DNA from 4 places in the Pantoea sp. At-9b genome. Region 1 is predicted to be linked to each of the others. Evidence: predicted binding sites of a transcription regulator. Region 1 holds the regulator's gene; each other region holds the start of a gene.
The links. Region 1 encodes PurR, which represses purine synthesis genes. Its sites were predicted from a motif close to CANGCAAACGTTTGCNTG; they were not measured.
Positions count from the first base shown of each region.

Region 2: a site for PurR is predicted at 2,080-2,097, ahead of PAT9B_RS01665 (NCS2 family permease). Genes of this name have one in related genera too.
Region 3: a site for PurR is predicted at 2,637-2,654, ahead of PAT9B_RS01845 (nucleoside-specific channel-forming protein Tsx). Genes of this name have one in related genera too.
Region 4: a site for PurR is predicted at 1,794-1,811, ahead of purM (phosphoribosylformylglycinamidine cyclo-ligase). Genes of this name have one in related genera too.

Region 1 covers NC_014837.1:1,860,039-1,868,011, forward strand. The annotation lists gene PAT9B_RS08520 (MATE family efflux transporter) at 1-149, opposite strand, end outside; gene PAT9B_RS08525 (riboflavin synthase) at 349-999, shown strand; gene cfa (cyclopropane fatty acyl phospholipid synthase) at 1,076-2,224, opposite strand; gene punC (purine nucleoside transporter PunC) at 2,534-3,736, opposite strand; gene punR (DNA-binding transcriptional activator PunR) at 3,847-4,758, shown strand; gene purR (HTH-type transcriptional repressor PurR) at 4,755-5,780, opposite strand; gene PAT9B_RS30570 (YnhF family membrane protein) at 6,066-6,155, shown strand; gene PAT9B_RS08550 (C40 family peptidase) at 6,212-7,000, opposite strand; gene PAT9B_RS08555 (Grx4 family monothiol glutaredoxin) at 7,364-7,699, shown strand; gene rnt (ribonuclease T) at 7,735-7,973, opposite strand, start outside.
Region 2 covers NC_014837.1:377,445-385,417, forward strand. The annotation lists gene soxS (superoxide response transcriptional regulator SoxS) at 130-558, opposite strand; gene soxR (redox-sensitive transcriptional activator SoxR) at 642-1,118, shown strand; gene PAT9B_RS01660 (glutathione S-transferase family protein) at 1,168-1,833, shown strand; gene PAT9B_RS01665 (NCS2 family permease) at 2,186-3,535, shown strand; gene PAT9B_RS01670 (Na+/H+ antiporter) at 3,675-5,324, shown strand; gene PAT9B_RS01675 (LysR family transcriptional regulator) at 5,340-6,242, opposite strand; gene PAT9B_RS01680 (CidA/LrgA family protein) at 6,350-6,775, shown strand; gene PAT9B_RS01685 (LrgB family protein) at 6,768-7,463, shown strand; gene PAT9B_RS01690 (YfaZ family outer membrane protein) at 7,609-7,973, shown strand, end outside.
Region 3 covers NC_014837.1:422,556-430,528, reverse strand. The annotation lists gene PAT9B_RS01860 (helix-turn-helix domain-containing protein) at 9-377, opposite strand; gene PAT9B_RS01855 (response regulator) at 542-1,201, shown strand; gene PAT9B_RS01850 (HAMP domain-containing sensor histidine kinase) at 1,198-2,553, shown strand; gene PAT9B_RS01845 (nucleoside-specific channel-forming protein Tsx) at 2,893-3,759, shown strand; gene yjdN (VOC family metalloprotein YjdN) at 4,065-4,490, opposite strand; gene PAT9B_RS01835 (LysR family transcriptional regulator) at 4,569-5,471, opposite strand; gene PAT9B_RS01830 (amidohydrolase) at 5,588-6,901, shown strand; gene PAT9B_RS01825 (M20 family metallopeptidase) at 6,898-7,973, shown strand, end outside.
Region 4 covers NC_014837.1:3,179,133-3,187,105, forward strand. The annotation lists gene uraA (uracil permease) at 1-934, opposite strand, end outside; gene upp (uracil phosphoribosyltransferase) at 1,006-1,632, opposite strand; gene purM (phosphoribosylformylglycinamidine cyclo-ligase) at 1,874-2,914, shown strand; gene purN (phosphoribosylglycinamide formyltransferase) at 2,911-3,549, shown strand; partial or broken gene PAT9B_RS14630 (hypothetical protein) at 3,639-4,399, opposite strand; gene PAT9B_RS14635 (hypothetical protein) at 4,448-5,212, opposite strand; gene PAT9B_RS14640 (hypothetical protein) at 5,261-6,007, opposite strand; gene PAT9B_RS14645 (DUF3274 domain-containing protein) at 6,010-7,973, opposite strand, start outside.

The DNA of each region.
Region 1 (7,973 bases):
CCCACCGCAACGGCGGCCATATCCGTGGCGCTTACCGCACCGGCCATAATGGTATCTACGAACCCCATCGCAGTCTGGGCAACCTGAGCAAGGATGACCGGGATCGCAAGGGCCAGCAATTGACGCGCTTCTGTTAAATACTTCTGCACGTATCACCTGCATTTAAATAAGAAGAGAACGGGGAGAAATCCCCAAAGAATGCGCGGCCTAGTGTACCGGTCTGATGACGCTTCGCCAAACTTTGTTCGCATTTTGTTAAAACGGTTGTGTAAATTTTACCCGCCGGCAAATTAAACCCGAACGACTCAGCTGTGATAAACTGGCACAAACTTCGCAGAGGCTGAGATTATGTTTACTGGAATTGTGCAAGGCACAGCAGAGATTGTTGCTATCGAAGAAAAAGAGTTGTTTCGTACCCATGTGGTGAAGCTGCCTGAAGAGTTACTGCCGGGACTGGCGCTGGGTGCATCGGTGGCAAATAACGGCTGCTGCCTGACGGTGACGGCGATTGAGGGTGACCTGGTCAGCTTTGATTTAATCAAAGAAACGTTACGGATTACCAACCTGGGTGAATTGCAGGTTGGTAATGTGGTGAATATTGAGCGTGCCGCAAAATTCAGCGACGAAATTGGCGGTCATTTAATGTCCGGTCATATTATGACCACGGCGGAAATCTGCAAAATTATCCAGTCAGAAAACAACCGGGAAGTGTGGTTTAAATTACAGGACCCAGCGCAGATCAAATATATTCTGCATAAAGGCTTTGTCGGCATTGATGGTATCAGCCTGACGGTTGGCGATGTGACCAAGAGTAAATTCTGTGTGCACCTGATCCCGGAAACGCTGGAGCGCACCACATTGGGGGCGAAGAAACTGGGTCATAAGGTGAATATCGAGATTGACCCGCACACGCAGGCGATTGTGGAAACTGTCGAGCGCGTACTGGCACAACGCGAAGCAGCAGCGCTGGCCCAGCACCCGTCCGACGAGAGCGAATAACCTGGTAATCGTAGCGGCGCGATTTATCGCGCTGTGTTAAAAGCGCGTGATAAATCACGCCGCTACAAACGGGAAGCTAACGCGCAACGCGCAGGCCACCTTCCGCACCGCGGCTGAATACCACCTGCCACAGCTGAATATCACGTGCGCGGAATGCACCGGCGCAGGCATTGAGATAGTAGCTGAACATGCGTTTGAAACGGTCACCGTATTTTTCTGCCAGCTGCGGCCAGGCATCGAGAAAACGGCTATGCCAGGCCATCAACGTGGTGTCATAATCCGCGCCGAAATTGTGCCAGTCTTCCATCACAAAATGTGATTCGCTGGCATTGGCAATCTGGCGAACGGAGGGCAAGCAACCATTCGGGAAGATATATTTGTCGATCCAGGGATCAACATTCATATCGGTTTTAATCGCCCCAATGGTATGCAGCAGGAAAATACCGTCCGGCTTCAAATTACGATCGGCCACCTCAAAATAGGTCGCGTAATTTTTCGGACCCACATGTTCGAACATGCCGACCGAGACGATACGGTCAACTTGCAGATTCAGATCGCGATAATCCTGCAACAGAATGGTGACGTCGAGACCGGCGCACCGTTGCTGTGCCATCTTCTGTTGTTCTGCCGAAATGGTGACGCCATGTACCTTCACGCCATAATTGCGTGCGGCAAACTCCGCCAGACCACCCCAACCACAACCGATGTCCAGCAGTGTCATGCCGGGTTCCAGTTGCAGCTTGCGGCAAATCATATCGAGTTTGGCTTGCTGCGCCTGTTCCAGCGTCTCTGCCTCTTTCCAGTAACCACAGGAGTACTGCATGAAAGGATCGAGCATGAGAGAGAACAGATCGTTGCCAAGGTCGTAATGCTCTTTACCGACAATCCAGGCGCGTTTTTTCGATTGTAAATTGGTCAGACGCGCGGCTGCGATACGCAACGTGTCTTTAAAATGATGAGGTAATTGCTGATCCAGATGATGCTTCAGTACGCGGTGGAAAAACATGTCGAGGCTTTCACAGTCCCACCAACCATCCATATAGCTTTCACCCAGGCCCAGTGAACCTTCTTGCAGGACCCGTTTAAAAAAATCCGGATGCTTAACCTGAATATCCCAGGGGCGAGTGCCATTAATGGCAATATCAGCCCGTTCCAATAATTCATGGGCGATACGAAACCAGTGGTTTTCTTCAAGGCTCACTTCTTCTATACACGATGAACTCATAGCTTCTCCATCACCTTTCCGATTTCAACCTGAGAAAAGAATAGTCAATTTCTCCAGGCTTGTGAGAGAACTCACGGAAAATCCGTGCGCCAGATATCCGACGTTTTACAGAGGTATGAATCTGAATAGAAATGTCTGGCACAACACCGCGGGAGAATATCGTGCAGACGCCATCCCAGCGACAGAGTCGCTTAATATTAATACAATTATGTTATTGATTTGTTACAGAAATGCTGACCCACGCAGTATATGCTTCCGTGGGTCAATGTTCAACGACTTATCGTTAGGTTGCTAACTAAAGTCGTTGCCTCAGTGATTATCTTCGCAGGCTAAGGAGTTGTGAGCAACATCACTTTGTGCGTTTGCGGTTCGTTGCCAGCCGAAACCGGCCCAGGCGAGTGCAACGGTGGCAAGCATCACCAGGCTGGTGCTATGCAGCGCTTGCTGCAATCCAGCAGACACCACCAGACTGGCTACAAAGCACAATCCAAGTTGCAGCAGATTTTGCAACGAAGCGGCCTTGCCGGTCGCCTGAGGGAAGGGCAGCAGGGCACTGGCGACCACAATCGGATAGATTGCGCCGTTTGCCAGCGCCATGCCGCAGAACGGCAACAGCAATGCCCACAGCGCCGGCGCGGAAAATTGCGCCACCGCAAACAGGCCGAAGATACTCAGGCTGTAGATCACCAGCAACCACGGCAGCAGTTGTTTCCCCTGAAAACGATTGAGCAGTGCACGGCAGCCGAACCCGCCGATCAGAAAGGCGATGGTCTGCGGCACGTAGCTCAGACCAATATCCGCCGGAGACAACCCTGCATCGGCGAGGATGAAGGGAGAACCGGTCAGCCAGGCGAAAAAGCTGGCGGAACAGGCGGAGTAAATCAGCACGTTGCCGCTATAGGTGCGTGACGCCAGCAGCGCCAGCCAGCCTGGCTGGGAGGTCTGGGCGGTTGGTGTGCGCACGGGATTGGTCAGGCGCAGAGTGCCGATCAGCAAGACCAGGGTGACGATGGTCAGCAGCAGGAAGATGCTGCGCCAGTGAAAATGCCCCATCAGCCAGGCTCCGAGTAACGGGGCGAGCGCCGGTGACAAGGCAACCAGCGGCATAATGGTGGCAAAAACTTTGTTGGCCTGAGTTTGGGGATAACGATCGACCACCAACGCCTGCCAGCTCACGGCCGCCGCGCAGACGCCGACTGCCTGCACAAAACGCAGCGCCAGCATCAAACGAACGTCAGTCACCCACAACATGCCGAGACAGCCAAGGGCAAAGATCACTAATCCCGCCAGCAGAATCGGTTTACGACCGAAGCGGTCAGACAGCGGTCCCCAGAACACCTGTGCACAGGCAAACCCACCAAGGAACAGGCTCAGGCTGGCACTGATGGTACCCGGTGCGGTGGCAAAATCCTGCTGCATCGCACCGAATGCCGGCAGGTACATATCCGTAGCAAGAAAGCCCAGCATGCTGAGTAAAGCAAGGTAAGGCAGAAATCCTTTTGATGACAACATTGGTAATTCTCTTTAGACAGGTTGAACGCGGAGGAGTGTAAAAGCGTGCGCCGGGCTTTGTGAAACGCTAATATTTGCGCGTTGCTATCAAAAAATTTGCAGGCAGAAAAATGTGGTCTGAATACGCGCTTGAAGTGGTAGATGCGGTGGCGCGCACCGGCAGTTTCAGTGCAGCGGCGCAGGAGCTGCATCGGGTGCCTTCTGCCATCAGCTATACGGTACGTCAGCTCGAAACCTGGCTGGCCGTGCCGCTGTTTGAACGTCAGCATCGGGAAGTGGTATTGACGGCGGCAGGGGAGCATTTTGTCCGTGAGGGGCGCAGTGTTATCAAAAAAATGCTGGCGACGCGGCGACAGTGTCAGCAACTGGCGAACGGCTGGCGTGGGCAGCTCAGTATCGCGGTAGATTGTATTGTGAAGCCGCAGCGTACCCGGCAACTGGTCAGGGATTTCTACCGTCACTTTCCCGACATGGAGCTGATTATCAGCTATGAGGTGTTCAATGGCGTCTGGGATGCGCTGGCGGACGGGCGGGTTGATGTGGCAATTGGTGCGACCCAAGCGATCCCGGTCGGTGGACGTTTCTCGTTTCAGGATATGGGGGCCTTGAACTGGCGCTGTGTGGTTAGCCCCGAACATCCGCTGGCGCAAAGCGCACGGCTGGACGACGAAACGCTGCGCGCCTGGCCTTCGCTGGTGTTGGAAGACACCTCGCGGGCGTTGCCGCGACGTATGACATGGACGCTGGATAATCAGCGTCGGCTGGTGGTGCCGGAATGGGAAACCGGCCTTGACTGCCTGCTTGCCGGACTCTGCGTCGGCATGGTGCCGGGCCATTTAGCCCGACCGTTGCTGGATAGCGGTGCACTGACCGAATTAGCGTTACCCACGCCATTCCCGGATAGCCCGTGTTGTGTCAGTTGGTCGGAACAACGCAACTCACCGGCATTAGGCTGGTTGCTGAGCTATCTCGGTGATGCCGAAACGCTCAACCAGGAATGGCTGAGCGAAACGGAGGCTTAGCGACGATAATCGCGGAACGGGCCGTCAGCGACGGAACGGCGTTCAATCAGCGTGGGCTGAACCTCAATGGTCTGGGGTTCTTCACGCTTACTGGTGATGCGATCCAGCAACATCTCCAGGGCTTTTTCACCCAGTTGAGCTTTAGGCTGGTGCACGGTCGTCAGCGCCGGAGTGAAATAACGCGCGTTGCGCACATTGTCATAGCCGATCACGGAAATATCCTGCGGCACGCGCAGACCCATCTCATCCGCAGCGCAAATCGCGCCCATCGCCATGATATCGCCGCCGCAGAACACGGCAGTCGGACGTTGCTTCTGATTGAGGATCTGCTGCATCGCCTGATAACCGGACTCCGGTTCGAAGTCGCCCTGCACGATCCAATCCGGCCGAACGTTGATACCCGCTTCATTCAGCGCTTGCATGAAACCCGCATGGCGGCCACCGCCGGTGTTACGTTCCATTTGCCCGGGGATGGCACCAATGTCGCGATGACCACGTTCGATCAGATAACGACCCGCAAGATAGCCGCCCTGGAAGGCATTATCCTGCACCGTATCAGTGAAGTCGCCGCGCGATGCGCCCCAGTCCATCACCACCATCGGGATGTTGCGGTTCTCTTCCAGCATGGTCAGCAGGTCATCAGGGTACTCAGAACACATGACCAGCAGGCCATCGACGCGTTTCTGCGCCATCATCGACAGATAAGCGCGCTGTTTTTGCAGATCGTTATGCGCGTTGCCAAGGATCAGCGTGTAGCCACGGTCGAAACAATGGTTCTCCACTGCTTCGATAATCTCGGCGAAATAGGGGGCTTCGCTGGAGGTCGCCAGCAGTCCCAGCGTTTTGGTGTGGTTGACTTTCAGGCTGCGCGCCACGGCGCTGGGCGAGTAATGCAGCTCTTTGATCGCTTCCCATACGGCGTTACGCGTCTCTTCCGCGACAAAACGCGTCTTGTTGATGACATGCGAAACCGTGGTGGTGGAGACACCGGCGCGTTTCGCCACATCTTTAATTGTTGCCATGAAAATGGTACTCCCGGGCTTATCGCAACTAACTGATAAGTATATTGTTAAACGTTTGCGTCTGCTAATGGTTTTACGCCCCGATTTTCGGGGCAAATGGCGAAGAAAAAGACCTTAACACTCAGTCAATAACACTTTAACTTGCCGCAAACACAGCGTGCGCAAAATCTGTTGCGCAACGAAAGGCGGCGATTCTAGCAAGCTGGCGCGGATAAGACGAGATTTTTGCCGGGGGCTGTGACAAAATTACGATAACCCTTCAATTAATGTGACTAAGGAGTTGTGATGAGTACCGACCTGAAACTGGCGCTGTTTACCACTGTGGGCGCGCTGTTAATGATTATCGTGTTCAGCTTCACCGCGATCCTTCATTAATAAAAAAAGCCGGATCTGAAAAATCAGTCCGGCTTTTTCTGCTCGCGGGCGGCGGGTTAGCGGATGGTTTTGGGCGTCATCATCCGGCGAGCGCCAACATAATGTTTCAACCAGTAGTCCTCACCCAACGCACTGATCTGAATGTCTTTACCGGTACGCGGTGACTGGATAAATTTGCCATTGCCGAGATAAACACCCACATGATCAGCGGTGCCGCGATGATTGATGCGGAAGAACACCAAATCGCCTTTCTCCAGCATATCGCGCTTAATCGGTGCCGCATCGCGCAGATGGTACATTTCGTTGGCGGTGCGGGGGAATTTGTATTTGACCAGATCCTTGTAGGCGTACCACACCAGGCCACTGCAATCGAAACCGGTATGCGGTGAGGTGCCACCCCATTGATAAGGCTTGCCAATCTGCCCCATCAGTTTGTTCATGGCGGTTTCACGGGCTTTCTGATAGCGCTGACGGTGGGAGTTGCTCATCTTGATGGTGGTCAGATCGCCGCCATCATCCTGCTTCTCCGCTCTTTTGGCGGTGCGCTGGTGGCCATATTTTTTAGACGGTGACTTCAGCAGAGATTTTTTGCTGCGGGTGGTTTTGTGCAGCGCCGTTTCCGTTTTCGGCTGTTTTTTCAGTTTTAGCTTCTGAACACTGGTGGCAAGACGGGATTTCTTCGTGCTGGTTTTTACCGGACGTCGTTTGCGACGCTCATCTTCACGCGCACTTTTCTTCTCTGCGTTATGCAAACTGGCATTGATGGGCGCATGCGGTGACGCAGAAGCCACATTAAAAAACAGTTGGGCGAAAGCCAGCATAAAAAGCGTAATGAGTAAACGCATAGTCCGGTTACAGGTTAAGCAGTCTGAAGAAAACAGCCTGCGGCTATGTTAGAAAAATCTGATCAATGATCAGCGCCGAGATGATTCTAATCCAGTTTTTTTCCAAAAGGTAAGGCATTTTTCCATTAATCTGTTAGCAGAGTTGATATGGGGCAAAAATGAGCGATTTCAGCTGGTTAACCCAGCAGAAATATTGCTAATTATTAATCGGTTCATGCTTATTCATGATATGAAAATGTTATTTATGGCACTGGAACTTAACAAACATGGCGATTGATGTGCCCGGACCGCAAAATCCCGTTTTCAGTGCGGGGGTGAAGTCGCTACAATAAACAAACACGAAGTGAGGAATTAAGGAAGGCAATAATGAGTACTGTTGAGAAAATCCAGCGCCAGATCGCAGAAAACCCGATCCTGCTGTACATGAAAGGTTCGCCGAAACTGCCAAGCTGCGGTTTCTCTGCACAAGCGGTACAGGCTCTGTCTGCCTGTGGTGAGCGCTTCGCGTATGTCGACATCCTGCAAAACCCGGACATCCGTGCTGAGTTACCAAAATTCGCCAACTGGCCGACTTTCCCGCAGCTGTGGGTTGATGGCGAGCTGGTCGGTGGTTGCGACATCATTGTAGAGATGTTCCAGCGTGGTGAACTTCAGCCGCTGATTAAAGAAACTGCTGAGAAGTATAAAGAAGCAGAATAAAAGCGAAGGCCGACAATTGTCGGCCTTTCTTTTGGTCACTCGGCGGCGTCTTCTTCCGACAGGTCGTCGCTGTACGCCAGTGGCCAGCCTCCCAGACGCTTCCAGCGGTTCACCAGTTCGCAGAACAGAATGGCGGTTTGTTCGGTATCGTACAGGGCAGAATGCGCTTGAGTGCTATCAAAATCCATCCCTGCCGCCTTACAGGCTTTTGCCAACACTGTCTGACCTAACACCAGCCCACTCAATGCGGCGGTATCGAAAGTAGCGAACGGAT
Region 2 (7,973 bases), 1.5 Mb from region 1:
GAAAAAATTTTATCGATATCGGCAGAAACACCGCGCGAATCAGGCATGACGCATAGAGAGGTAGCGGCGCGATTTATCGCGCGATTTTAAGCAAGGCAGGGAGCGCCCGCTCGGGGCGCGCAGGCAGGGTTAGCGCACCGGGCAGCACTCGCCGGTGGTACGCTGGGTAAAGCTGGCCATATTCTCGCTGCAATCAAAGCTCACCAGGCGTGGACGCTGGATCATCGCCTGACGGCGCATGGTGTGGCGATACGCGGTCGGCGTTTGCGAAAACTGACGGCGAAAAACGCGGGAAAAGGTTTGTTGTGAGTCGTAACCGTACTGCATAGCGATATCAAATACCGGACGTTGCGTCTGGCGCAGAGCCTCAGCGGCCAGCGTTAAGCGACGTTCGCGGATATAACCCCCCAACGTTTGTTTCGTCACGGTACGGAACATACGTTGCAGGTGCCATTTGGAATAACCTGATTTAGCCGCTACTTCATCAATCGACAGGGTTTTATCCAGATTCTGATCGATCCAGTGAGTCAGTGAATGAATGATTTCCTCTTGCATCATAACCACATCCTTCTGAGTAGAGATTCGAAGTTTCAATGGGGAGCGAGTATAATTCCTCAAGTTAACTTGAGGTAAAGAGCCAAATGAAAAAAGAACGCAACTACCCGAAACCGGTGCTGACACCGGGTGAAGTGGCGAAGCGCAGCGGCGTGGCGGTATCGGCTTTGCACTTTTACGAAACCAAAGGATTGATCTCCAGTACGCGTAATAACGGTAATCAGCGGCGGTATAGCCGTGATGTGCTGCGCCGGGTGGCCATCATTAAAATCGCGCAACGCATAGGGATTCCTCTCGCGACGGTGAGCGACAGTTTGATGCATGTGCCCGCCAATAAACGCATGTCGACCCAGGAATGGGATGCGCTGACACAGCACTGGCGTGAAGAGTTGGATAAACGTATCGAAACCCTGACGCGACTGCGCAATGATCTCGATGGTTGTATCGGCTGTGGTTGTTTGTCGATGCGTGACTGCCCACTCCGCAACCCGGGCGACCGTTTAGGCGAGCAAGGTTCAGGGGCGGTTTTACTCGATCCGCAACAGGACGAGCAGAAACGCTGAGGTGACATCATCTATACTTACTGGTCAAACCATTGGTCAGGAAGCCATGATGATCACCGTTCACCATCTTGAAAATTCGCGCTCACATCGGGTGCTGTGGCTGCTGGAAGAGCTATCGGTGCCTTATCAGATCAAACGTTACCAACGTGAAGGCACATTGCTGGCACCGGACTCGTTGAAGAAAGTCCATCCACTGGGCAAATCTCCGGTGATCACCGATGGCAATCGCGTGCTGGCGGAATCTGGCGCGATCCTCGAATATCTGGCCGACAAATATGACGTCGAATATCGGTTGAAGCTGTCTGATGAGGATGCGCAGATTGCAGCAGGTTACTGGCTGCACTATGCCGAGGGGTCGCTGATGCCGTTGTTGGTGATGAAGCTGGTGTTTGGACAGTTGGGTAAAAAACCGGTGCCCTGGCTGTTACGTCCGGCGGGTAAGGCTTTCAGTGCCGGTATCCAGAAAGCCTGGCTCAATAAGCAACTGACCTTACATGGTGATGTGATTGAACATCACCTGAGTCAGCATCCATATTTTGCGGGCAATCGTTTTAGCATCGCTGATATTCAGATGAGTTTTCCGCTGCTGGCGATGCGTGCCCGCTCTGGCCTGCGTGATATGCCCGCCAGCCAGCTCTGGCTGGAGGGACTGGAACAGCGTGCCGCCTGGCAGCGGGCGATTGAGCAGGGTGGCCCGATCAATTTCAGCCAATAATCATGTTGCGCAACCCGGCTATCACTTGGTTGCGCAACGAAAGTCACTGGGGAAATCCCTAGATTTTCCAGTCCTTTCCGTTGCATCTGGCAAACGGTGAGGCAGCGGAACTACGTTGCATTTCTGTTATGCAATGAGGATTATCCTGTATCTATGTAGATTAGCAGTTGAAAATCTCAGGCCAATCACCGGATAATCGTTTGCCTTTTTTCTGTGTTCCCCTTTTTACGACCAGAAATACGCGACTACGTAAACGTTTGCGTTGTTTCTCAGTGGAGAAACGTGCACCAGGATGGCAGGCAAACGTCAGTCGCGCGGCCACTCACAACACAAAAAATTCAGAGGATTAATTATGTCTGGCGAATCTCGCCCGGCCGGTGGAAAACTGGACGGCTGGTTCAATATTTCAGCACGCGGCAGTAGCGTGCGTCAGGAAGTGCTGGCGGGGTTAACCACCTTCCTGGCGATGGTCTACTCCGTTATCGTGGTACCGGGGATGCTCGGCAAAGCGGGCTTCTCGCCGACGGCGGTGTTTGTCGCCACCTGCCTGGTCGCCAGTTTCGGTTCGATCATCATGGGGCTGTGGGCCAACCTGCCGATGGCAATTGGCTGTGCGATCTCACTGACGGCATTTACCGCGTTTAGTCTGGTACTCGGCCAGCACATTAGCGTACCGGTGGCGCTCGGCGCGGTGTTCCTGATGGGCCTGCTGTTCACCCTGATTTCGGTTACCGGCATCCGTGCGTGGATTCTGCGTAACCTGCCGATGGGTATTGCACATGGTACCGGTATCGGTATCGGCCTGTTTCTGCTGCTGATCGCTGCGGATAGCGTCGGCCTGGTGGTAAAAAATCCGGCGGCGGGTCTGCCGGTTGAGCTGGGCCACTTTGCCTCGTTCCCGGTCATTATGGCGCTGGTGGGGTTGGCGGCGATCTTCGGGCTGGAAAAACGTCGTGTTCCCGGCGGCATTTTGCTGACCATTGTGGCGATCTCGATCGTTGGGCTGATTTTTGACCCGGCGGTGAAATACCAGGGGCTGTTTGCCATGCCGAGCCTGAAAGATGCCAGCGGCCAGTCGCTGGTGTTCAGCCTCGATATCATGGGTGCGCTCAAACCGGCGGTATTGCCAACGGTGCTGGCGCTGGTGATGACGGCGGTGTTTGATGCTACCGGCACCATCCGTGCGGTGGCCGGTCAGGCCAATCTGCTGGATAAAGAGGGCCAGATCATTAATGGTGGCCGCGCCCTGACCACCGACTCCATCAGCAGTCTGTTTGCCGGTCTGGTGGGGGCTTCCCCGGCAGCGGTGTATATCGAATCGGCGGCGGGTACGGCGGCGGGCGGTAAAACCGGCCTGACGGCGGTGGTAGTGGGTCTGCTGTTCCTGGTAATTCTGTTTATGTCGCCGCTGGCGTATCTGGTGCCGGCGTATGCCACCGCACCGGCGCTGATGTATGTCGGTCTGCTGATGCTGAGCAACGTGGCGAAAATCGATTTCAAGGACTTCGTCGATGCCATGTCTGGCCTGCTGACGGCGGTATTTATCGTGCTGACCTGCAACATCGTGACCGGCATTATGCTCGGTTTCGCCGCGTTGGTGATTGGCCGCCTGTTTGCCGGTGAATGGCGCAAGCTGAATATCGGTACGGTGGTGATTGCTGTGGCACTGGTGGCTTTTTACGCCGGTGGCTGGGCCATCTGACCTGAAATTTTCCTGAAATCCGAATTATTCGCTTTCCTTGCCTTGCCGCACGACCGGTTTCCCAGTCGTGCGGCATTTTGTTTTACACTTTCCGTTGCTCCAACATCGCATTAACGAAAATGATTCGCCTAAGGAAAGCATGGAAATCTTCTTCACCATTCTCATCATGACACTGGTTGTGTCGCTGTCTGGCGTTGCGGCACGCATCTTGCCGTTTCAAATCCCGCTGCCGTTGGTGCAGATCGCTGCCGGTGCAATGCTCGCCTGGCCGACCTTTGGTCTGCATGTCGATTTTGATCCTGAACTGTTTCTGGTGCTGTTCATTCCGCCGTTACTGTTCGCTGACGGCTGGAAAACACCGATTAACGAATTTTTGCATCACGGACGCGAGATCATCGGGCTGGCGTTGGTGCTGGTGCTGATCACCGTGGTGGGTATCGGTTATCTGATTTACTGGCTGGTGCCGGGTATCCCGCTGATTCCGGCTTTTGCGCTGGCGGCGGTGCTGTCACCGACCGATGCAGTGGCGCTGTCCGGGATCGTCGGGGAAGGGCGCATTCCGAAAAAAATCATGTCGATTGTGCAGGGCGAAGCCCTGATGAACGACGCATCTGGCCTGGTGTCACTCAAATTTGCAGTCGCCGTGGCGATGGGCACCATGGTCTTCACCTGGGGCGGTGCCAGCGTCGAATTCCTCAAAGTCGCGGTCGGTGGCCTGGTGGCCGGTGTCGCGGTCTGCTGGCTGTATGGCCGTTCTCTGCGTCTGCTGAGCCGCTGGAGCGGTGATGACCCGGCCACCCAGACCGTATTACTGCTGCTGCTGCCGTTTGCCTCGTACCTGATTGCGGAACATCTCGGTGTTTCCGGCATCCTCGCGGCGGTGGCGGCCGGGATGACCATCACCCGTTCCGGCATTATCCGTCAGGCACCCTTGGCGATGCGCCTGCGTGCTAACAGCGTTTGGCAGATGCTGGAGTTTGTCTTCAACGGCATGGTGTTCCTGATGCTCGGCCTGCAACTGCCTGACATCATTGAAGCCTCGGTGGCACAGGCGAATGCCGATCCTAATGTTGAACTGTGGATGCTGTTCACTGACATCGTGCTGGTCTATGCCGCGCTGATGGTGGTGCGTTTTGGCTGGCTGTGGATGATGAAACGTGCCAGCCTGCGTTTCCTCAAGAAAAAGCCGCTGGAGTTTGCCAGTTACTCGCTGCGTGAACTGCTGATTGCCTCGTTCGCCGGGGTACGTGGGGCGATTACCCTCGCCGGTGTGCTGTCGATTCCGCTGTTCCTCAGTAACGGTGACCCTTTCCCGGCGCGTTATGAACTGGTGTTTATCTCAACCGGCGTGATCCTGTTTTCGCTGCTGGTTGGCGTGGTGTTGCTGCCCATCCTGCTGCGTGGCATGGAGAGCACCGACAAAGCGGGCCATCGCCGTGAAGTTCAAAGCGCGCGTGCCGCGATGGCCAGCGTGGCGATTGACAGCCTGCACAAGATGGAAGAGCGGCTGGAAAAAGACACCGAAGAGAACATTGATCCTGAGCTGCTAAAAGAGGTGAGCCTGCGGGTGATTGGTAATCTGCGTCGTCGCGTGGTGGGTAAAGAGGAGCTGGAGCAGGCGCTGTTTGCGGAAAACCTTGAACGCCGCTTCCGCCTGACGGCGATCAGGGCGGAACGTGCTGAGGTGTATCATTTGCGCGCCACCCAGCAAATCTCCAACGAAACCATGCAGAAATTGCTGCGCGATCTCGACCTGCTGGAAGCGTTGCTGATCGAGAAAGAAGAGTAACCACTGCGCCGCGCATCAGACCGAGATGCGCGGCGCATTATCCGGCCAGTGCTCACGACAGCAGGCGATCCAGGCCTGAGCGCTACGCGACAAATAGCTGCCTTCCCGCCAGATCAATCCCAGACTCCACTTCAGTTCCGACTCCAGCGGCAACCACAGTAGCGATTGCTTATCCAGGCGCTGGCAAATCGGCTCTGGCAGGATAGCCAGCCCCATTTCCGCCTGTACCATCGCCGCCAGAAAGTCCCACTGACCACTGCGGACAGCAATATTCGCCGTTAGCCCGAGACGTTGAAAGGCCTTCATGAGCTGGCGATTGAGGGAGAATTCTTCGTTGAAAATCAGTAACGGATGTTCCGCCAGTTCACCGAGGCCCAGATGGGTACGATTAAGCCACGGGGCGGTACGTGGCAACAGGACGCACAACGGATGGTGCATCAATTCCAGCGTATTCAGCGGCAAATCCGCGTCCACCGGCAGTGCTGTTAACGCAATATCGAGGCTACCATCCAGCACCGCCTGCTGCACCGTCAGGCCGCCGAACTCGGCAATTTTAAGCTCAACGCCTGGATAGCGGCGGCGAAAGGCGGAGATGGAACCGGCAATCTGCATCCCTACCATCGGCGGAATACCCAGCCGCAGCTCGCCGGTCTTCAGCTGGTTGATGTCGCCGATCTCGGCTTCCAACTGGTGAAACTCCTGCAAAATCGCCAGCCCACGTTGATAAACCGCCTGGCCGCTATCGGTAAGGTGCAGCTTACGGCCATCGCGCAGCAGCAGCGTGCAGCCCAGCTCCTCTTCCAGCTGACGCAGCATTTTGCTGATGGTGGGCTGAGTGACGTAGAGCTTCTGCGCGGCGCGAGTGAAGCTTTGCTGGCGTACCACTTCGGTAAAGTAACGCAGGGCGCGGACGTCCATTGAAGTATTCCTGATTGGCATAGTTTGAATAATATTAATTCATTTTTTTCACACTCTGCCTGCGTTTTATACTGAACACCTGATTTATTTACGGGGGGGTGAGGAAAATGGCGTTCGCATTGAGTCCGCGCAGAACGGACATCCTGCAACGTGTTTTCGTCCCGCTACAGCTACTGCTGTACGTGGGATTGTTTATCGCCAGCGATAAACTGGTGGGCTGGCTGCATTTGCCGCTGCCTGCCAATGTCGTCGGCATGTTGCTGTTGTTGCTGTTAATTATGACGCGTGTGATACCGCTGCGTTGGGTGAAGGCGGGAGCCAACTGGCTGCTGGCTGAGATGTTGCTGTTCTTTGTCCCGGCGGTGGTGGCGGTGGTGAACTACAGCGATTTGTTGCGCAGCGAGGGCTGGCGCATCTGTCTGGTGATTGGCATCAGTACCTTGTTGGTGCTGGCAGCCACCTCACTGGTGGTGGATCGCGTGTACCGTTTTGAACTGGCGCGGGCGGCGCGTAAGCAGGCACATCATGAATGACCTGATTATCAGCCTGATTTGTCTGGTGCTGACGTTGCTGGTTTATTACCTCAACAAACGTTTGTATCAGCGCTGGCGCACTTTGCTGCTGATGCCGCTGGTGATGACGCCGCTGGTATTGGTGGTGCTGCTCCTGATCACCCACGTGAGCTGGAAAGATTACATCGCAGAAAGCCACTGGCTGCTGTGGTTGCTTGGTCCGGCAACGCTGGCCTTTGCGGTGCCGGTGTATGAAAACCAGGAGATTATCAAACGTCACTGGTTATCACTCAGCTTGGGCGTTGCGACGGCAACGCTGGTTTCGGTATGCAGCTCGGTGTGGCTGGCGCGATTGCTCACGCTGCCGGAATCTATCCAGCGCAGTCTGGCGGTGCGCTCCATCACCACGCCGTTTGCGCTGGCGGCGGCGAAGCCGATTGGCGGTCAGCCGGATCTGGTGGCGTTGTTTGTGGTGATCACCGGGGTGTTTGGTATGGCGGTGGGGGACTTTCTGTTTCTGCGCATCGCAATCAAACAAGGTGTGGCGAAGGGCGCAGGATTTGGCGCGGCCTCGCACGGTGCCGGTACGGCGCGCGCTTACCAGATCGGTCAGCAGGAAGGGGTAGTCTCCAGCCTGGTGATGATGCTTTCTGGTGTGGTGACGGTGATCCTTGCCCCCTTACTGGGGCATCTGATGTGGCAGGTGTGAGTTGCCTGATTAACGGCCCGCAAGGGCCGTTTTGCGTGCCCCTGTCATTCCTGTTTACGTAAAGCTTGCCAAATAAAGTTGTTTCCTGCCGTCTGGCTGTTTACCCTTTCCGCCGAATTGATTGTCCTTCATGGAGTGGAATTACATGTTAAAGCAACTTGTTACAGGAAGCGTACTGGGTCTGGCTCTGCTGAGCAGCGGCGCGCAGGCGATTGAGGGCAGTGTTGACGTGGGTGAACACACCACCAACCTCAACCTTGGTCTCGGTACCACCTCACCGGGTCTGTTCCTCAACGGCAACTGGCTGCGCAGCGATCACGACGGCAGCACTTACGGCCTCGGCCTGGGTTACAACGTTGATTTTGGTAACCTGCGTCTGGCACCGACGGCGAAAGCGCTGTTTACGCACCCGGAAGATGGTAAAGACGGTTTTGCCGTGGCTGTGGGTGCCGGTGCACAGTACAACTTCAACAGCATGTTGGGCCTGTATGGCGGTTACTACTACGCGCC
Region 3 (7,973 bases), 1.4 Mb from region 1:
TAAGCGACTCAACTGGCCACCGCCAGCGGAAACAGCAGACGATCCGGTTCAACGCGGCGCTGACGACGCAACTGACCCGGGGTGACACGAAAATAGTTTTTAAAGGTGCGGGTATAAGCCTGCTGCGTGTCGAAGCCGTAGCTCATCGCCACCTGCAGGATCGCCTCATCACTGTTCAGTAGCGTCAACGCCGATTCCGTCAACCGGCGCTGGCGAATGTATTCGGCCAGTGAAAATCCGGTGTGCTGTCGAAACAGACGTTGCAGATGCCAGCGGGAATACCCGGAACGGCGTGCTACCTCATCCAGATGCAAATCGTGTCCTAAGTTGTCTTCTATCCAGTCCAGCAAACTACGGATAAATTGACTCTGATTCATGGCTCCTCCTGATACGACGTGATGTCCAGTGAAGCCACTTTAGCGCGTTAAATTTATCCCTTAATTAGCGGAAAATTAGCGCAGAATTAGCAAAGGGGAAAACGGGTGTAATTCTGCGCTAATTTTCCAGCGCTACACTTTGTTCATACATTGGGGAGGACATCATGCGTGTGCTGCTGGTTGAAGATGATGAAATGATTGGCGCTAACTTGCAGCAGGCGCTGGAGGCCGCAGGCTGGTCGGTGGACTGGGTACGCGATGGGGTGTTTGCCACCAATGCCTGGACCGAAGGCGGCTACAGCTGCGTGTTGCTCGACCTCGGTTTACCGCGTGAAGATGGCATCCATGTATTGCGTCGCGCCCGCAACCGTGGCGATATGACGCCGGTGCTGGTGCTCACCGCACGGGATACCGTTGCCCAACGCGTCCAGGGTCTCGACAGTGGTGCCGATGATTACCTGCTCAAACCCTTTGATCTGCAAGAGGTGCTGGCGCGAATGCGAGCGATTACCCGACGTCGTCACGGTGCGGCGGATTCCCTGTTAGGCAGCGGCGACGTGCAGCTCGATATGATGACGCGTGAAGTGCTGTACAAAGGGCAGCGCGAGCAACTTACCGCACGTGAATACGCCCTACTTTATGCGCTGCTGGAGCGTCCGGGTGCCATTCTGTCGCGCGAACAACTGGAAAACCGCATCTACGGCTGGGGCGAAGAAGTGACCAGCAATGCGGTTGATGTCTTAATTCACGGCATGCGCCGCAAGCTGGATAACGAAGTGATTCGCAACGTGCGCGGCCTGGGGTGGCGAGTCCCTGCAATATGAAACCCTTCACCTTTATGCGTTCCTTACGTAACAAACTGCTGACTACCCTGCTGGTTATGCATCTGGCGATGATCGGCGGTGTCACCTCCTATTTTTACAGCTGCTACGGCGACATGATCGGCAATATGAAAGACGATCAGCTGGCGAAGATCGCCGATGCCTGGGCCAGCAGCAAACGCATCCCCGCGCTGATGCCGTTGATGCTCAACGCCGACAAGCTCAAAAGCGCCTATGTGGTGCAGCTGTGGGATGACAATGACCAGCTACGCGCCAGTTCCTGGCCGGAGTTAAATGCGCCGCTGCAAACGAAAAAGGGCTGGAGTGACGTCAAAATCGGGGACTGTGAAGATTGCGACTGGCGCGTCTTCAATCGCCCCGGTGAACCCGGCAGTGAAATCGCTTCCATTCAGGTGCTCTACAACATCGGCTATATGAAGAGCGTGATGGTAAAACGCGCGCTATCCGCCATTATTCCGTTGATTTTAATGATGCCGCTCTCCCTGCTGGTGATCTGGCTGGTGGTACGTGCCATTACGCGCGATTTACGCGTGGCATCGCGCCAGATTGCCGCCCAGGAGACGCTGCATCCCGACAGCGTACCGCCGGATGGCCTGCCTGACGAAATCCTGCCGTTGGTCGCGGCCTATAACTCCCTGCTTGATAAACTGCGCGCCGCCTGGTCATCACAGCGACAGTTCCTCGAAGATGCCGCACATGAGTTGCGGACACCGGTCACGGCGGTGACGTTGCAACTGGAAAACCTGCGGCAGCATATTCAGCCGGGTGAGGCCAGTCGCCAGTTTGATCAGCTGGAAGCGGGTGTCACGCGTACTCGCCATCTGGTGACGCAATTGCTGAACATCTCGCGCCAGGAAGATCAGTCGGTGGTCGCCACGGTAGAAAATATTGAGCTGGAAGACCTGCTGAAGGAGAGCATTGAACAGCTGATGGTGGTGGCCGATAAGCGTGGCATCGATATCGGTTTTAACGGCACCACCCATTACCGTATCCAGGCCAGCCGCTCTGATTTACGCAGTCTGTTTGACAACCTGATCGGCAATGCCATGCTGCATACCCCTGAAGGGAGTCTGGTGGATGTGCTACTGCATCGCGTCGGCAACCACACCGTGGTGGATATTGTTGATAACGGGCCGGGTATGCCGGAAGGCTTTATTGAACGCGCGTTTGACCGCTTTACCCGTTCGCCCGATGTACAGGCGCAGGGCAGTGGACTCGGATTGTCCATTGTCCGTAGCGTGGCGCAAAAAAACCGTATCCAGGTTGCGCTGTCAAACTGCCTGAATCCGCAGGGTAAAATTTGCGGTTTGCAGGTACGTGTCACCCTCCCTTAATGCCTGATCCTCATCCATAACGGCGCGCTGCCTCGCGCCGTTATGCTATTTGCCCATTCTGAACGTTCTGCGACAAACGCGACAACGTAAACGGTTGCGGGGTTCCGTTCGATTCATGACATTTATGTGACATAACTCACATTTTTGGTGAATGGAATTGCAACACTTTTTGACAAACGTGATCAAAATCTATTTTCTATCGGACTGTTACAGGCACCCTACGCGAGCTTTAAAAACCGGCGGCTCAGACCGGCTTAAAACAATTCACCGCCCACCCCTGGGATCGACTGACACCGATCGCGCATTTTTGCGGCGATCACGAGCATGTGGTTAACGATAATGAAATATAAAGCATTGATAGCAGGGGCCTTACTGGCCAGCAGCTGGACCGGCGCAACGCAAGCAGCAGACAGCAACCCGCAATACCTCTCCGACTGGTGGCACCAGAGCGTCAACGTCGTCGGCAGCTACCACACCCGTTTCGGACCACAGTTTAATAACGATGTGTATCTGGAATACGAAGCCTTTGCCAAAAAGGACTGGTTTGATTTCTACGGCTACGCCGATCTGACCAACTTCTTCGGTTTGGGCAACAGCAACGCTAACGGCATTTTCGACCACGGTTCGCCGCTGTTCATGGAAATTGAGCCGCGTTTCTCCATCGATAAGCTGACCGGCACCAGCCTGGCATTCGGTCCGTTTAAAGAGTGGTATTTTGCCAACAACTACATCTACGACATGGGTCGCAACGCGTCGCAGCGCCAGAACACCTGGTACATGGGTCTGGGCACCGATATCGACACCCATTCTGATGTTGGCCTGTCACTGAACGTGTACGCCAAATACCAGTGGCAGAACTACGGTGCGGCGAACGAAAACAGCTGGGATGGTTATCGCTTCAAAGTGAAATACTTTGTGCCAATTACCGAACTGTGGGGCGGTAAGCTGAGCTATATCGGCTTCACCAACTTTGACTGGGGTTCCGATCTGCGTGACGAAACCGGTCCGTCCCGTACCAGCAACTCGATCGCGTCCAGCCACATTCTGTCGCTGAACTACGACCACTGGCACGTTTCTACCGTGGCGCGTTATTTCCACAACGGTGGACAATGGGCGGATGGCCAGGAGCTGAACTTTGGCAACGGTCCGTTTGAAGTGAAATCAACCGGCTGGGGTTACTACCTGGTTGTGGGTTACAACTTCTGACCTAACCCTCACCCCGGCCCTCTCCCGCAAGCGGGAGAGGGAGGTAGTGCAACATGCTCGATCTGCTCTCTCTCCCGCTTGCGGGAGAGAGATAGCACACCATACTCGATCTGTTCCCTCTCCCGCTTGCGGGAGAGAGATAGCACACCATACTCGGTCTGTTCCCTCTCCCGCTTGCGGGAGAGAGATAGCACACCATGCTCGATCTGTTCCCTCTCCCGCTTGCGGGAGAGAGATAGCACACCATGCTCGATCTGTTCCCTCTCCCGCTTGCGGGAGAGGGTTAGGGTGAGGGTAAATTGCAGTCATATCCGTGGCTTATACGCATTCACCATCCACGGCACACCGAATTTATCGGTGAACATACCAAAACCATTTGCCCAGAACGTCGGCTCCCAGCTTTTCGTCACCTGACCACCGGCAGATAACGCCTCAAACCAACGTTTACCCTGTGCTTCATCCGGCGTGGAGAGACTCACCGCGAAGCCGCTGTAATGCGCCTCACGATTACCGTCACTCAACATAATTTCGCCCTGCCCGATGCGCAGATGTGCGTGCATGATATGTTCCGGCGGAAAGGTCATTCCAGACGGGCAACCGTCGGTAGATTCCATTTCCGGCATATCGCCAAAGGTCATTTTAAACAGCAACTCGCCGTCAGCCGCCTCAAGGTAGAATGCAATAGCCTCTTCGCAGCGCCCGTCATAAAACAAATAAGGTGTAATTTGCATGGTCTGTTCTCCACAGTGAACGCCCGATGCCAAGTGTAGTGGCTACCTGCAAAACAGGACGCGAGCCAGGCCGCACTCTTACCTTTGTTGACAATAGCGGCGAAACAGCTGCGCCATATAGGCACTCATCGGCGTCAGCGCCGTGTCTTTACGCTGAATCAGGTAAAAATTCGCCTTGGGCAACGGATCATCCAGCTCCAGCGCCACCAACTGGCCGCCATGAGTCGGGTCTTCAATCACATCACGCGAGATAATGCTGACGAAATCGGTCTTTGCCACCAGGCTGGTGCAGGCCATAAAGGTTTCGCAGGTGACGACGATTTTGGGTGCCATCCCGCGCTCACCGAACATATCGTGCAGCAGCCGATAATAGCTGCCCTGTGGCGTTGGCATGGTCCAGTCGCAGTGCTGCAACTCCGCCAGCGAGCGCGCATGGGCCATCGGATGCCCCTTGCGCACCACCACCTGATAATCACGCTCCATCAGTCGTTCGTAGGTCAGTTCCTGATCGAGATGGCTTTGGTCGTAAGTATTAATGGTGAAATCCAGCTCTCCCTGACGTAACTCGTGCACCATCGCCACCAGCTGACCTTCAACAATACGGACTTTCACCAGCGGATATTCGCGGTGAAAATGATTGATCACCTGCGGCATCACGGTACGCGCGATGCTGCCACCCACGCCAATATTCACCCTGCCACCCGCCAGTCCCAGCCGTTGCTGGATATCCTCCTGCGCCACGCGCAGTTCTTCCAGCACCAGACTGGCATGGCGAAAAAAGTTATCACCGATATCGGTCAGGGTAACGCCCTGATGGCGGCGTTCAAATAAACGCGCCCCCAGTACCAATTCCAGTTCCTGAATCGATTTAGTCAGCGCAGGCTGTGATACGCCTGACAGACGGCTGGCCGCGCGGATACTGCCCTGACGAGCTACGTCCACAAAGGCGCGGAGCTGATGCAATTTTAAGTTAGCAGGCATAGTAACTCAGTGATAACCGTTGTTTATCAGGCACAAGATATTCGCATCTTATGCGCGCCAATACCATTGTGTAGATTCGGGATAATGCATAAAAAACCAACATGAAGGATATGCCGATGAAAACCCTTTCCGACCGCGTCAGTGCGCTGGTGCCGCAAATGCAAAGCTGGCGACGCGACCTGCATCAGTTTGCCGAGTCGGGCTGGCTGGAATTTCGCACCGCCACCCTGGTTGCCGAGGAGTTGCACCGTCTGGGTTATCAGTTGCAGCTGGGCCGTGACGTGGTGGATGCCGATGCACGCATGGGGCTACCGGCACCCGCGGTACTGGCGGCACAGGAAGCCCGCGCGCTGGAGCAAGGGGCGTTGCCACAGTGGCTCAGCCACTTCTCGGGCGGCTTCTGTGGCATTGTTGCCACCCTGGCAACCGGTCGTCCAGGTCCGGTGATGGGCTTTCGTGTCGATATGGATGCGCTCGACCTCAATGAAAGCACCGCCGCCGATCACCTGCCGCAACGTGAAGGCTTTGCCTCCTGTAATGCAGGCATGATGCATGCCTGCGGTCATGACGGCCACACCACTATCGGTCTCGGCCTCGCGCATGTGCTGATGGCGATGAAAGACCAGTTAAGCGGCACCATCAAACTGATTTTCCAGCCCGCTGAAGAAGGGGTGCGCGGTGCAAAAGCCATGGTTGCTGCGGGCGTGGTGGATGATGTGGATCTGTTTACCGCCATCCATCTCGGCACCGGTGTGCCTGCTGGCGAAATCGTTTGCGGCAGTGACAGCTTCCTCGCCACCACCAAACTCGACGTGCAATTCACCGGGGTCGGTGCCCATGCCGGTGGCCGCCCGGAAGAGGGACGCAACGCCTTGCTGGCTGCGGCTCAGGCCACGCTGGCGCTGCATAATCTGCCGCAACATAGCGGCGGCGTGGCACGCGTTAACGTCGGCGTGTTGCAGGCCGGGACTGGCCGCAACGTGGTGGCAGATACTGCACTGATGAAGGTGGAGACACGCGGCGTCAGCAACCAGGTGAACGACGATATCTATCAGCAGGCGCTGCGCGTGATTGCCGGTGCGGCCGCGATGTACGGTGTTGAATCCGAGGTCAAACTGATGGGTGGCGCACGTAGCTGCACGCCAAGTCAGCCGTGGGTGGCATTTATCCACCAGCAGGCGGAAGCGCTGGGGCTGTTCAACTCAGTGATCGACACCAAAAAACAGGCGGCCGGTTCCGAAGATGCCACTTATATGCTGGAGCGCGTACAGCAGCGCGGCGGTCAGGCATCCTACGTGATTTTCGGTTGCGAGCTGGCAGCAGGCCACCACAACGCGAAGTTCGATTTCGATGAAGGCATCATGGCGGTGGCGGTGCAAACCCTCGCCACCCTGGCGCTGCATCAGGCGCAATTCGGAGTCCAGTCATGAGCCACCACGACTTTATCGACCACTACATTAACCAGCATCAGGCACGTTTCAGTGCCATCAGCGACGCTATCTGGGATGTGCCAGAAACCCGCTTCGAAGAGACGCAATCCTCAGCGTTACTGGCCGATGCGCTGGAACAGGAAGGCTTCAGCGTAGCGCGCGGCGTAGGCGGCATCGAAACGGCCTTTATCGCCAACATCGGCAGCGGTAAGCCGGTGATCGCCATTCTGGGCGAGTTCGATGCGCTGGCAGGGCTGAGCCAGAAAGCGGCCTGCCCTGAGCCGCAGCCGTTGGTGGAAAACGGTAACGGCCACGGTTGCGGTCACAACCTGCTGGGTACGGCGGGGATGGCTGCCGCCTTCGCCATCAAAGCCTTTTGGGCCGAACACGGCCTGCGTGGCACGCTGCGTTTTTACGGTTGTCCCGGTGAAGAAGGCGGTTCCGGCAAAACCTATATGGTTCGCGAAGGGTTGTTTGACGATGTTGATGCCGCGGTGACCTGGCACCCGGAAGGTTTCAGCGGCATGTTTAACCTCAGCACCCTTGCCAATATTCAGGCCGCATTTCACTTCAAAGGGGTGGCGGCACACGCGGCCAACTCGCCGCATCTGGGACGCAGCGCCCTCGACGCGGTGACGCTGATGAACACCGGTGCGAACTTTCTGCGTGAACATATCGTGCAGGAAGCGCGCGTGCATTATGCCGTCACCAACACCGGCGGTGTATCACCCAACGTGGTGCAAGCCGACGCCGAAGTGTTGTACCTGATTCGCGCGCCACAGCTCGACCAGGCGCAGGATATTTATCAGCGGGTGATCAATATCGCCAAAGGCGCTGCGCTGATGACCGACACACAAATGACGGTGCGCTTCGATAAAGCCTGCTCCAACTACGTCCCCAACCGCGCGCTGGAAGCGGTGATGGAGGGCTACCTGCATCAGTTTGGCCTGCCGGATTACAACGACGAAGAGCGCGCTTTTGCTGCGCAAATTCGTGCCACCTTAACCAAAGACGATCTGCGCAATGCGCGGCTCAACGCGGCACGCACCGGCGGTGAAGCCGGGATTGCCTG
Region 4 (7,973 bases), 1.3 Mb from region 1:
GGATTGCCGCCCCGCCGATCACCCAGGTACTGTAGACGCGGGTGATCGCCATAACACCGATGTTTTCACCGTAAGTGGTGTTTGGCGTTGACCCAAAGAAACCGGAGATCATGGTGGAAAGGCCGTTGGCGAACATAGAACGATGCAGACCCGGATCGCGGATCAGATCTTTTTTCACGATATTCGCCGTCACTACCAAGTGGCCGACGTGCTCAGCAATCACCACCAGCGCCGCAGGCAGAATGGTCAACATCGCCGCCCACTCAAAACGCGGAGTATAGAAAGTCGGCAGGGCAAACCAGGGCGCATTCGCAACCGACGACCAGTTAACGATTCCCATAAAGGAAGAGAGTGCGTAACCCACCAGCACACCGATCAGGATCGGGATAATGGCGAAGAAGCCACGGAACAGCACCGAACCAAACACGGTAACACCCAGCGTTACCATCGAAATAAAGATGGTGGTGCTATCAGGTGCAGTCCCTTCAGCAGGCAGCAGACCAGCCATGTTGGCCGCCACGCCCGCCAGCTCAAGGCCGATCACCGCAACAATCGCCCCCATTGCCGCAGGGGGGAACATCACGTCCAGCCAGCCGGTGCCTGCTTTTTTCACAATCAGCGCGACGACACAAAACAGGAAGCCGCAGAGGATAAAGCCACCGAGCGCCACTTCATAGCCCAGCGGCAGCAACAGCAATACCGGAGAAATAAAGGCGAAGCTGGAGCCGAGATAGGCCGGGATTTTCCCTTTACAGATAAAGAGATACAGCAGTGTACCGACACCGTTGAACAGCAGCACTGTGGCCGGGTTGATATGGAACAGAATCGGCACCAGCACGGTTGCGCCAAACATGGCGAACAGATGTTGCAGACTGAGTGGAATGGTTTTAAGTAGCGGCGGTCGTTCGCTAACGCCGATGGCGCGACGAGTCATTCAGTGATCCCCTTGAGTTGTGTAGTGCATTTTTGCCAAAAAAAAGCCGACTCTCTGGCCGGCTGCTTTATTTATTTGGTTCCGAAAATCTTGTCACCGGCATCGCCGAGGCCAGGAATAATGTATCCCTTCTCATTCAGGCCCTTGTCGATTGAAGCGGTATAGAGTTCAACATCCGGATGCGCTTTCTCCAGCGCGGCAATCCCTTCCGGTGCCGCCACCAACACCAGCACCTTGATGCTGTTACAACCGGCCTTTTTCAGCAGGTCAATGGTCGCGATCATCGAGCCACCGGTCGCCAGCATCGGGTCAACCACCAGCGCCATGCGCTCTTCAATGTTGGAGACCAGTTTCTGGAAGTACGGTACCGGCTCCAGCGTCTCTTCATCACGGTAGACGCCGACTACGCTGATACGCGCGCTGGGTACGTGCTCCAGCACCCCTTCCATCATGCCCAGACCCGCACGCAGAATCGGTACGACGGTAATTTTTTTGCCTTTAATTTGTTCGATTTCAACCGGGCCATTCCAGCCTTCAATCGTAACGCGCTCGGTTTCCAGGTCGGCAGTGGCTTCATAGGTCAGCAGGCTGCCGACTTCTGACGCCAGTTCGCGGAAGCGCTTAGTGCTGACATCATGCTCACGCATCAGGCCCAGTTTATGTTTGACCAGCGGGTGTTTGACTTCCACGATCTTCATGATTGTTCTCCCGGAATTGAGTTGAGCTAAAAAAAAATCGCGGGATTATACCGCCTTTTTCCCGCTGCGCCATATGTCATTGGTCAATACAACGCCTTCCACGATCTGAGATTAAGGATTAGCGAAAAAGCGGTGCCGTGCAAAGGTGGCGTGAGATGGGACTCGCAAACGTTTGCCTGCGCTGGTAGAATTACGCCGCTTTATTTTAACCACCAACCGCAACTCGCGTGGGGATTCCGCAGTGACCGACAAGACCTCTCTCAGCTACAAAGACGCCGGTGTTGATATTGACGCTGGTAACGCTCTGGTTGACCGCATCAAAGGCGTAGTGAAAAAGACCCGCCGCCCGGAAGTGATGGGTGGATTGGGCGGCTTTGGCGCGCTTTGTGCGCTGCCGCAGAAATACCGCGAGCCAGTGCTGGTCTCCGGCACCGACGGCGTCGGCACCAAGCTGCGTCTGGCGATGGATCTGAAGCGCCATGACAGCATCGGTATCGATCTGGTGGCGATGTGCGTGAACGATCTGGTGGTACAAGGCGCGGAGCCGCTGTTCTTCCTCGACTACTATGCGACGGGCAAACTGGATGTCGACACCGCTTCCTCGGTGATCACCGGTATCGCTGAAGGCTGTCTGCAATCAGGCTGTGCGCTGGTTGGCGGTGAAACCGCAGAGATGCCAGGTATGTATCACGGTGAAGATTACGACGTGGCCGGCTTTTGCGTTGGCGTGGTGGAAAAATCCGAGATCATCGACGGCTCGAAAGTGCAGGATGGCGATGTGCTGATCGCGCTGGGTTCCAGCGGCCCGCACTCCAACGGCTACTCGCTGGTACGTAAGATCCTCGAAGTCAGCCAGACCAACCCGGAAACCAAACAGCTGGAAGGTAAGCCGCTGGCTGACCACCTGCTGGCCCCGACCCGCATTTACGTGAAAAACATCCTTAGCCTGATCGAACAGGTCGATGTGCACGCGATTGCGCACCTGACCGGTGGCGGCTTCTGGGAAAATATTCCGCGCGTACTGCCGGACAACACCCAGGCGGTGCTGGAAGAGAGCAGCTGGCAGTGGCCGGCCGTGTTCAACTGGTTGCAGCAGGCCGGTAATGTCAGCCGTCACGAAATGTATCGCACCTTTAACTGTGGTGTGGGCATGGTGATCGCGCTGAGTGCCGCTGAAGCTGATAAAGCAGTACAGCTGATGACCGACGCAGGCGAGCAGGCGTGGAAAATCGGTGTGATCAAAGCCTCTGACTCTGAAGAGCGTGTGGTCATCAACCCATGAAAAAACTGGTTGTACTGATCTCCGGTAACGGTAGCAATCTTCAGTCCATCCTCGACGCCTGCGCAAGCGGGCGTATTAACGGCAGCGTCGCTGCCGTTTTCAGTAATAAAGCCGCAGCGCTGGGTTTGACCCGTGCGCAGGAAGCCGGTGTTCCGACGCATGCGCTGGCCGCCAGTCAGTTTGCTGACCGTGAAGCCTTTGATCGCCAGCTGATGCAGGAGATCGATGCTTACGCCCCGGATCTGGTAGTACTGGCGGGATATATGCGTATCCTCAGCCAGGGATTTGTCGCGCATTATCACGATCGTCTGGTCAACATCCACCCTTCCCTGCTGCCGAAATATCCCGGCCTGCATACTCATCGTCAGGCATTGGAAAATGGCGACGAAGAGCATGGCACCTCGGTGCATTTCGTCACCGATGAGCTGGATGGCGGACCGATTATTTTGCAGGCGCGCGTACCGGTGTTTGCCGATGATACGGAAGAAGAGATTACTGCCCGTGTGCAGCATCAGGAACATGCCATCTATCCGCTGGTGATTAGCTGGTTTGTAGAAGGACGTTTGCAGATGCGCGAGAATTCAGCCTGGCTGGATGGTCAACCGCTGCCACCGCAGGGCTATGCCCACGATTGATGTGATACTTGCACGATCCCGGAGCAGCGCGATTTATCGCGCTGTTTTTTTGTACGGTGAAAACCGCGCGATAAATCGCGCCGCTACTTTCAGAGCCCGGCATTCAGGTCGCATTTCATATGCGTCCAGCCTTGATAGTTTTTTACTTCGGGTACGCGGTCGGGTAGGTTCTGGAAGTTGGTGTAATGCTGTTTTACCGAGCGATGTAAAATGCGTGGGTCGATATAGTCCCGCCCCCACAATGACGTATCCAGCCTTCAGCCGGACGTATAGCATCGATATGATGCGGTATTTTCCTTCCCCTGAACTCCACAACATAATCAATGCCTGTCCCGCCAGGTTGCAGACGCGGATCATCAAAGGGCAGCGACGACATATAAATGCGACCTTGTTTGGTCAGCAGAAAACCCTGGTCATTGACAATCGTTGCAGAAACGATGTCATCATAATTAGGAGAATTAGATCCATTATCTTCTTCGCCTTCAATTGACGCATTTTGCCAGGTTTTTCCGTAGTCTTTGGATACAACAAATCCCGATTCCCCCCAGTTGGGAACGGCTATATATCGCTCTGATGCATTGATATAGGGTTTGGTGAATATCCGGTAAAACTGAGACCATATTTCACTGCGAATACCCCGTTTCTGATCAACGAACCACAATGCGCCCTCACAATTAAATCCCTTTAATTCCAGCCAGCGGTGATCGTCAAAACGGTATACCACCTGTACCGGCTTCTGGCGTGACTTAGAGAACAGGCCGTGACATCCGGTGATGATAAAAACCACAGATAAGGTGAGCGCTGCAGTAAATCCTCGCCAACGTTTCAGGCTGAAAACATCCCTGGTCATATTTTTATTCCTTTAATTTCCTGTAACGAGCTTTCCTCTTCATGCTATTCAGAGTCCGGCATTCAGATCGCACTTCATATGCGTCCAGCCCTGATAATTTTTAACTTCAGGAATACGGTCGGGCAGGTTCTGGAAGTTGGTGTAATACTGTTTTACCGAGCGATGTAAAATGCGTGGGTCGATATAGTCCCGCCCCCACAATGACGTATCGAGGCCTGCAGCCGGACGTATAGCATCGATATGATGCGGTATTTTCCTTCCCCTGAACTCCACAACATAATCAATGCCTGTCCCGCCAGGTTGCAAACGCGGATCATCGAAAGGCAGGGAGGACATGTAAATGCGTCCCTGTTTGGTCAGCAGAAAGCCCTGGTCATTAACCACGGTCAGGGACTGGATATTTTCATAGCCAGGTGCATTTGAACCATTGTCTTCTTCACCTTTTATGGAAGAGGTTTGCCAAGTCCTGCCATAATCTTTTGAAATACTCATTACTCCTGTCATACCCCAGCTGGGTACTGCAATATAGCGTTCTGAGGCATTGATATAGGGCTTAGTAAAAATCCTGTAAAACTGAAACCAGAGCTGACTGCGAATTCCCCTTTCCCGGTCCACAAACCAGAGTTCTCCCTGACAATTATAACCTTTCAGTTCCAGCCAGCGGTGATCGTCAAAACGGTATACCACCTGTACCGGCTTCTGTCGTGGCTTAGCGAACAGGCCGTGACATCCGGTGATGATAAAAACCACAGATAAGGTGAGCGCTGCAGTAAATCCTCGCCAACGTTTCAGGCTGAAAACATCCCTGGTCATATTTTTATTCCTTTAATTTCCTGTAACGAGCTTTCCTCTTCATGCTATTCAGAGTCCGGCATTCAGATCGCACTTCATATGCGTCCAGCCCTGATAATTTTTAACTTCAGGAATACGGTCGGGTAGGTTCTGGAAGTTGGTGTAATACTGTTTTACCGAGCGATGTAAAATGCGTGGGTCGATATAGTCCCGCCCCCACAATGACGTATCCAGGCCTTCAGCCGGACGTATAGCATCGATATGATGCGGTATTTTCCTTCCCCTGAACTCCACAACATAATCAATGCCTGTCCCGCCAGGTTGCAGACGCGGATCATCGAAAGGCAGGGAAGACATATAAATACGGCCCTGTTTGGTTAGCAGAAAACCCTGGTCATTGACCACAGTCAGGGACTCAATATTGTCGTAGTTTGGTGCATTAAAACCGTTATCTTCTTCGCCATTTATGGAAGATGTTTGCCAGGTCCTCCCGTAATCTTTTGAAATACTCATTACTCCTGTCATACCCCAACTGGGTACTGCAATATAGCGTTCTGAGGCATTGATATAGGGCTTAGTAAAAATCCTGTAAAACTGAAACCAGAGCTGACTGCGAATTCCCCTTTCCCGGTCCACAAACCAGAGTTCTCCCTGACAATTATAACCTTTCAGTTCCAGCCAGCGGTGATCGTCAAAACGGTATACCACCTGCACCGGCTTCTGGCGTGTTTTTAACGAGAACCCCTGGCATCCACTCAACATAAAAAGAGCAATAATCAGCACCATTGATGTAATTCCGTTTACATATTTCAGCATCATTAAAACACCATTTTGTGACCCGTTGAGGGGAGATCCAAATAATTCATAGGTTCCGGCATATCCCACTGCGGTAACGGGATTTCCTTATGATGAAACTCTGGTGGACGGGCAGGTTTAATTTTTACAGCCGGGTGGTATTCGTTTACCACACCGAACTCTCCTTTAGGTAGGATGCCATCGGGTTTGTTCATGAAGTCCTTGGTCTTCTTTTCGTTTAATTCACCCGTTTGATAATATCTATTTGTATCCTCATCCGGATTATACATATGCCGCCAGTCGGCCAGTTTCCGCAGCCGCAGCCAGAACTCCGGATCTTCAAACGCCATACAGTTACCAATCGCCAGGTCATAGGCCACCGCTTTTTCCTGCACGTTCGGGTCCATCACAATGGCCGAATGCTGGCTGAGTTTTACCGGGTCGCCATATTTCGCCATCTCATCAATTTCCTGGTCGGTTTTATTCCGTAACAGCAGATATTCCATCCGCTGCTGCGAACCGATAATACGGCCACCGGTGAATTGGGTTTTGTAATGAACATTCACCGCACTCAGTTCGGCTTCGGTCAGAATATGCCCCGGCTGCATGCCATAAGCGTACAGCGGGAGCAGCGGCCGGGTTTCCTTCACCTGCCACACGCCCTCATGGGCACGGGCGGAGTAGTCGATATAGCGATCTTCCCCTGCTACCCCGGTCTTAAACTTCATCTCCCCGTCATGACTACTGCCCATCAGGGTCAGCTCAAACACCTGCGGCAGCGCTTCAGCATTGAGGGTCACGCCACTGTGGTACGGATAGGCGGCGTTGGTTGCCCGGCCGTCATAACGGAAGTCCCCTTCCCGCCAGGCGGGCTTCTCAAAGGGCCGGTGCGTTGGGTTGCCGCCGGTGGTGTAGTGCTGGCAAAACGCCCGCTGGTAAAGATTCTCCATCCCCGATGCAACCTGATCGGGAATGCCGCGCCAGCCAACCCCCTGCACGTTCTGTAGCGACACAATGCCATCGTCCGGGCAGAAATAGTTATATACCCGGCCATAATTGTTGCGGCTGTAGCGCGGGTCGCTGTACCACTGGTGTTTGCGCGCCAGGGTGCCGTCGTTCACCATCGCCTGCACAAAATCTGGCTGGTAGCGACCGGCAGGATCATATTTGGGGTTGGTGGCCATCAGGCGGCAAAAGTTGCGCAGCGTTTCCTGACGGGCTTTAGCGGTCTGCTGACGGCCCGGCAGCAGGTTTTCCAGAAAACGCGGTTCCAGCGAATACGGGGAGTGGCAGAGGATGGTGCAGTCAGCAACGGGATAGTCAGGTGCCTTCTGCCTGAGAATCATGTTCGCCAGCATGGTGATAAGGGTGCCCTGACTGTGCGCCACGATATTGATGGTATCGTAACGGGTATCAGGGTTATCTCTGATCGCAAAAATCAAATCCGCCAGCCGCTGCGCCGCAAAGAACTGATAAATCCGGTGCGGATTGCCGTAAATCGGGTGGGTAAAGTCACCGCCGTTGAACTTGCGGCTGTAGACTCCCGCCATCCAGATTGCGCCGCCGTTGGCTCCCGGCCCGAACATATCCGGGATACAGGTGGTGGCATTGGCAAAGGTGCCACCATTTTTAGCCGCCGCGAGATTCAGTACGTTACCGTAGTTATCGTTGCAGAAACCGCGCATTTCCGGATTAAGTTTTTTCAGGCGTTTTGGATCATTCTCCTGAAAAGCGTCATACGGCAGCACCGCTTCCAGCCCGAGTTTTTTGACCTCGTCACGATAACGCTGCTGGTCAGCGTCATAGGTTTCCCGATCCACCGGCCGATATCCCCAGTAAAACGGGATCACCGGCGAGCGACCGCTGCGGGTGATACGCCGCGCGGCACCGCTCAGGTCGGTTAAGCCGCACATCTCCCCCCACTCATTGATATACATATCGGTGCGGGCCAGCCGGGTATTCAGCCCGGCGACAATCCCCTGCTCCT